Regions from separate parts of the Sinobaca sp. H24 genome, predicted to be linked through region 1. Evidence: a T-box and tRNA genes for the amino acid it is inferred to sense, from the RefSeq annotation. Region 1 holds a T-box; the other holds one or more tRNA genes.

Region 1 (3,417 bases):
TACCCACAAACGGAGAATGTCTGCTCCAAGCTGTTTCATTACGTCGTTTGGAATAACCGTATTCCCGATGGACTTACTCATTTTGTGGCCTTTGCCGTCCAAAGCAAATCCATGGCTGATCACTGCCTTATACGGAGACTTCCCGGTTACAGCAACGCTTGTAGAGAGCGAAGAGTTAAACCAGCCTCTATACTGGTCAGAGCCTTCGATATAAACATCGGCCGGACGCTGAAGCTCTTCTCTTTCCTCGAGCACTGCCTGATGCGAAGATCCGCTGTCAAACCATACATCCATAATATCTGTTTCTCTAGTAAACACCCCGTTCGGGCTCTGCTCGGATGCATAGCCTTCTGGAAGAAGGTCTTTTGTATCCCATTCAAACCAGATGTTGGATCCGTGTTCTCTGAACAAATCCGATACATGGGAGATGGTTTCATCAGTTACAATTTCCACGCCGTCTTCTCCGTAGAATACAGGAATCGGCACGCCCCATGCCCGCTGTCTGGAAATGCACCAGTCTCCGCGGTCACGAACCATATTAAATAATCTCGTTTCTCCCCACTCCGGAAGCCACGTTACATTTTTTACTTCTTCGAGCAGCTGTTCCCTGAAATCTTTAATCGAAGCAAACCACTGAGAGGTAGCCCGGAAAATAACCGGTTTTTTCGTACGCCAGTCATGAGGATAGGAGTGCTTAAAAAAGTTCAGCTTTTCCAGTGCATTTAATTCCTCCAGCTTCTGGGTAATCTGTTTGTTTGCTTCATCGTAAAACAAACCTTCAAATCCGGGAGCCTCTTCTGTGAAATACCCCTTATCATCAACAGGACAGAGGACTTCCAGCCCATACCGCTGACCTACAATATAGTCATCTTCCCCGTGGCCGGGCGCTGTATGAACACAGCCTGTACCAGCATCAAGGGTAACATGATCTCCTAAAATAACGAGAGAATCCCTGCCGTAAATAGGGTGACTCGTCATTACGTGCTCGAGCTCTTCTCCTTTAAAGGTACGGAGTGTTTCCGCTTCATCCCACTCAAGCTCCGTTTTCAAGTGCTCCAGCAGTCCCTCTGCTACAATATATTTTGTGCCGCCCTGCTTGACCGTTACATAAGTCAGCTCTGGATGAAGTGCAATGGCCAGGTTAGCCGGGATTGTCCATGGGGTGGTGGTCCAGATAAGGAATTTCTCATCCCCATCCAGCACATTTTTTCCGTCTTTAACATCAAATGTTACGTAAATAGATGGTGACTTTTTATCATGATACTCAATTTCCGCTTCTGCCAGCGCCGATTCCGAAGAAGGCGACCAGTAGACCGGCTTTTTGCCTTTATAGATGTATCCGCGCTTGGCCATTTCCCCAAACACTTTAATCTGCTGGGCTTCATAATCATTGGTAAGCGTGATATATGGGTTATCCCAGTCTCCGCGCACACCAAGTCTTTTAAACTGTTCACGCTGACGATCCACCTGCTTCAGGGCATATTCTTCGCAGGCCTGACGGAATTCAGCTACTGACATTTTTTTCCGGTTTACTTTTTTATTTTTTGTCAAAGCTGTTTCAATAGGCAGACCGTGGGTATCCCAGCCCGGCACGTAAGGCGCATGAAATCCGGACATCGATTTATAGCGTACGATAAAATCTTTTAATACTTTATTCAAGGCGTGTCCCATATGGATGTCTCCATTGGCATAAGGAGGCCCGTCATGAAGAACAAACAGCGGACGGCCGGCTGTTCGCTCCTGTACTTTTTGATACATATTCTCGCTTTCCCATTCTTTTTGTCTTTCCGGCTCCCGATTCGGCAGATTGCCGCGCATCGGAAAATCCGTTTTCGGCATGAGCAGTGTTTCTTTGTAACTCATTTTATTTTCCCCCATTCGTTTAGTTGTGCTGTCTTTTTTCATTTTGATTTGTCAATATGTCCTCTACGCACACAAAAAAGCCCTCTCGATCCGATAGGGACGAGAAGGCTCGCGGTACCACCCTAATAGCTGCAGATGCAGCCACTTTGGGTTTGTATAACGGTAAACAACCGCCGGTACCTACTTTATTTCAGTATCGGAACTACAGGGTGATGTCTTTATCTGCCATTGTACTGTGCTTTCACCATGTCACAGCTCGCTGTTCATACGGCGTACGATAAAGTATGTCCCTGTCTTCGTTTTTTATATATTGTGTAAAAAGTATAATTCAGAAAATACGGTTAGTCAATATTTCACTTTGTTCCGTCAGCAGGCGGTTCATTCGTGATGTCTTCCCATTCTTCGCTATGTAAGAGATTCATCTGGGCTTCAACCAACATTTTAAATCTCATCCGATAGACACTGGCCTGTTTTTTTAACTCCTGCATTTCCAGCTCCATTTTTTTCGTCCGGTTCAGGGCATCGTTTATCAGACGGTCAGCGTTTTTTTCTGCTTCCTGAATAATCAGGTCGGATTCTTTATTCGAACTCTTTCTTACTTCCTCCGCCGTTTCCTGGGACACCATAATCGATTTATTCAGCGTATCTTCAATAGCAGAAAAATGCTCTACCCGCTCTTCAAGGTCTTTCGCTTTTGTCTGCCATTCGTCTTTTTCACGGATCGCTGCTTCAAAATCTTTAATCACCTGATCTAAAAATTCATTAACTTCGTCTTCATCGTAACCACGAAATCCTTTGGTAAATTCTTTGTTATGGATATCTAAAGGAGTAATAGGCACTGGCTTCACCTCTGCTGTTGTTTATTGGTCTTTCTTTTTCCCGTACCGTAATCGGTAACGGCCTTTTTTTGTTAATCCTTCATTGCTTAAAATCTTACGACGTCCCATTCCCCTGACTGATATATAATCACCGGGAGCTACCTGATAGGCGGACTGGGTAATCGTTTTCCAGTTTACTTTTACCTTTTCTTTCTCAATATAAGGAAGGGCTTTGCTCCTGGAAACACCGTACATTTCTGCAATAAGAACGTCAAGCCGGAAAGAGGTAATGGTGGAACTTACTTCTTCCCAGCTTTCTTCTGCTGCCAATGCATCCTTCATCGGTTTTTTTTCAAGCTGCACCGGTGAGTTACCGGCTTTCGTAAGATTCATTTCCATATATATGCCAACCTCTTCACTGACAATACAATGAAAAAATCCATCCCCGGAAATAATATCTCCATACTTTTCTCTTTTTATGCCCAGACCTGTCAGCGTGCCCAGAATATCTGGATGACGCAGCGTTACAAATTTAGCAGGATAAGAGAGTTCATACAAAGCCAGATTAAAGGAGTCTTCTGTTATCTCTTCGTAGAAAGGATAGATACAGGCTCTTTTTCGTTCAGCGCCTTTTGCTCCTCCGTGAAACTGATAACGTACCGTTTCATCTTTTCCGATAATCATTGAAAGCAGATCCTGCTCCCGGGGATCGAGAAAATCAGTAAGCTTGGTTTCA
Region 2 (3,417 bases), on a different contig from region 1:
CCCCTATACTTCGCCTTGCGGCTTCGCAGAGACCTGTGTTTTTGATAAACAGTCGCTTGGGCCTTTTCACTGCGGCTCTCCTGGGCTATTCACCCGAAAGAGCACCCCTTCTCCCGAAGTTACGGGGTCATTTTGCCGAGTTCCTTAACGAGAGTTCTCCCGCGCGTCTTAGAATTCTCATCCCACCCACCTGTGTCGGTTTGCGGTACGGGCACCTTTTTCCTCGCTAGAGGCTTTTCTTGGCAGTGTAGGATCGGGAACTTCGGTACTTAATTTCCCTCGCCATCGCCGCTCAGCCTTGATGAAGAGCGGATTTGCCTGCTCTTCGGCCTAACGGCTTGGACGTGCATATCCAGCAGCACGCTTGCCCTACCTTCCTGCGTCCCCCCATTGCTCAAATGGAAAGGAGGTGGTACAGGAATTTAAACCTGTTTTCCATCGCCTACGCCTTTCGGCCTCGGCTTAGGACCCGACTAACCCTGAGCGGACGAACCTTCCTCAGGAAACCTTGGGTTTTCGACGGAAGGGATTCTCACCCTTCTTTTCGTTACTCATACCGGCATTCTCACTTCCAGGCGCTCCACCAGTCCTCACGGTCTGGCTTTACGGCCCCTGGAACGCTCCCCTACCACGATCCCCCAAGGGGGATCCTCCACAGCTTCGGTACCGCATTTAGCCCCGGTACATTTTCGGCGCAGAGTCACTCGACTAGTGAGCTATTACGCACTCTTTCAATGGTGGCTGCTTCTAAGCCAACATCCTAGTTGTCTAAGCAACTCCACATCCTTTTCCACTTAATGCGGATTTAGGGACCTTAGCTGGTGGTCTGGGCTGTTTCCCTCTCGACTACGGATCTTAGCACTCGCAGTCTGACTCCCGGACAACAAGTCTCTGGCATTCGGAGTTTGACTGAATTCGGTAACCCGGAAGGGCCCCTCGTCCAATCAGTGCTCTACCTCCAGGACTCTATCCGAGGCTAGCCCTAAAGCTATTTCGGGGAGAACCAGCTATCTCCGAGTTCGATTGGCATTTCACCGCTACCCACACCTCATCCCCGCAATTTTCAACTTGCGTGGGTTCGGGCCTCCAGTAGGTGTTACCCTACCTTCACCCTGGACATGGGTAGATCACCCGGTTTCGGGTCTACGACCGCATACTAATACGCCGTTGAAGACTCGCTTTCGCTGCGGCTCCGCCTCTTCGGCTTAACCTGGCATACGATCGTAACTCGCCGGTTCATTCTACAAAAGGCACGCCGTCACCCATAAACGGGCTTCGACTACTTGTAGGCACACGGTTTCAGGATCTGTTTCACTCCCCTTCCGGGGTGCTTTTCACCTTTCCCTCACGGTACTGGTTCACTATCGGTCACTAGGGAGTATTTAGCCTTGGGAGATGGTCCTCCCGGATTCCGACGGGATTTCTCGTGTCCCGCCGTACTCAGGATCCACTCCGGAGGATCAGCGATTTCGGCTACCGGGCTGTTACCGTATCCTGCGGGCCTTTCCAGGCCGCTTCGCCTATCGCTGATCTTGATAACTCCGATGGAGTGTCCTACAACCCCAGGATGCAAGCATCCTGGTTTGGGCTGATTCCGTTTCGCTCGCCGCTACTCAGGAAATCGCATTTGCTTTCTCTTCCTCTGGGTACTAAGATGTTTCAGTTCCCCAGGTCTGCCTTTATCTACCCTATGTGTTCAGGTAGAAATACTATCGGATTAACGATAGTGGGTTCCCCCATTCGGACATCCCCGCCTCACAGCTCACTTACAGCTCCGCGGGGCGTATCGCCGTTCGTCGCGTCCTTCATCGGCTCCTAGTGCCAAGGCATCCACCGTGCGCCCTTTCTTACTTAACCGTTTTTCCGTAAAAAAACAGCTGGCGCCTGCATATGCAGGGCTTGCTTGGTTTTTTGTTTCGTTGTCGCTATCCAGTTTTCAAGGAACCAATAGAGAGCACAATATGGTATTACCATATGCTCTTGTTCTTATTTTTTATGGTGGAGCCTAGCGGGATCGAACCGCTGACCTCCTGCGTGCAAGGCAGGCGCTCTCCCAGCTGAGCTAAGGCCCCATAATATCTATTAATTTATGATGGTGGGCCTGAGTGGACTCGAACCACCGACCTCACGCTTATCAGGCGTGCGCTCTAACCAGCTGAGCTACAGGCCCATCCTATAATTAATATTAGAACAAACTTCAGAACAAAATTGTCCTCTCAAAATGGAATGAAAACAACTGCGCGCACCCGGACCGGCGGTCCGGGGTCGATCCACGAATCAAAGCTCCGTAGAAAGGAGGTGATCCATCCCCACCTTCCGGTAGGGATACCTTGTTACGACTTCACCCCAATCATCTGCCCCACCTTCGGCGGCTGGCTCCCAAAGGGTTACCTCACCGACTTCGGGTGTTGCAAACTCTCGTGGTGTGACGGGCGGTGTGTACAAGGCCCGGGAACGTATTCACCGTGGCATGCTGATCCACGATTACTAGCGATTCCGGCTTCATGCAGGCGAGTTGCAGCCTGCAATCCGAACTGAGAATGGCTTTGCGAGATTGGCTCCACCTCGCGGTTTCGCATCCCTCTGTACCATCCATTGTAGCACGTGTGTAGCCCAGGTCATAAGGGGCATGATGATTTGACGTCGTCCCCACCTTCCTCCGGTTTGTCACCGGCAGTCACCTTAGAGTGCCCAACTGAATGCTGGCAACTAAGATTAAGGGTTGCGCTCGTTGCGGGACTTAACCCAACATCTCACGACACGAGCTGACGACAACCATGCACCACCTGTCATTTTGTCCCCCGAAGGGGAACCTTCTGTCTCCAGAAGTAGCAAAAGATGTCAAGACCTGGTAAGGTTCTTCGCGTTGCGTCGAATTAAACCACATGCTCCACCGCTTGTGCGGGCCCCCGTCAATTCTTTTGAGTTTCAGCCTTGCGGCCGTACTCCCCAGGCGGAGTGCTTAATGCGTTAGCTTCGGCACTAAGGGCATCGAAACCCCTAACACCTAGCACTCATCGTTTACGGCGTGGACTACCAGGGTATCTAATCCTGTTTGCTCCCCACGCTTTCGCGCCTCAGCGTCAATAACAGACCAGAGAGCCGCCTTCGCCACTGGTGTTCCTCCACATATCTACGCATTTCACCGCTACACGTGGAATTCCACTCTCCTCTTCTGCATTCCAGTTCTCCAGTTTCCAATGACCCTCCACGGTTGAGCCGTGGGCTTTCACATCAGACTTAAGAACCGCCTGCGCGCGCTTTACGCCCAATAATTCCGGACAACGCTTGCCCCCTACGTATTACCGCGGCTGCTGGCACGTAGTTAGCCGGGGCTTTCTGGTGAGGTACCGTCAGGGGGCGGCCCTGTTAGAACCGCCCTTGTTCTTCCCTCACAACAGAGCTTTACGATCCGAA

The links. A T-box is a leader RNA that pairs with one kind of tRNA and senses whether it is charged. The one in region 1 lies ahead of ileS (isoleucine--tRNA ligase), so its partner is inferred to be a tRNA-Ile.
Region 2: it has a tRNA-Ile gene. The T-box ahead of ileS (isoleucine--tRNA ligase) is inferred to sense a tRNA for this amino acid. The anticodon was not compared.

What each region holds. Positions count from the first base shown of each region.
Region 1 is NZ_JALBWT010000013.1:140,118-143,534, forward strand. It holds gene ileS (isoleucine--tRNA ligase) at 1-1,863, opposite strand, end outside; T-box leader at 1,956-2,169, opposite strand; gene MMY81_RS17505 (DivIVA domain-containing protein) at 2,217-2,702, opposite strand; gene MMY81_RS17510 (YlmH family RNA-binding protein) at 2,724-3,417, opposite strand, start outside.
Region 2 is NZ_JALBWT010000012.1:15,961-19,377, forward strand. It holds rRNA gene MMY81_RS16025 (23S ribosomal RNA) at 1-1,857, opposite strand, end outside; tRNA gene MMY81_RS16030 (tRNA-Ala) at 1,997-2,072, opposite strand; tRNA gene MMY81_RS16035 (tRNA-Ile) at 2,094-2,170, opposite strand; rRNA gene MMY81_RS16040 (16S ribosomal RNA) at 2,292-3,417, opposite strand, start outside.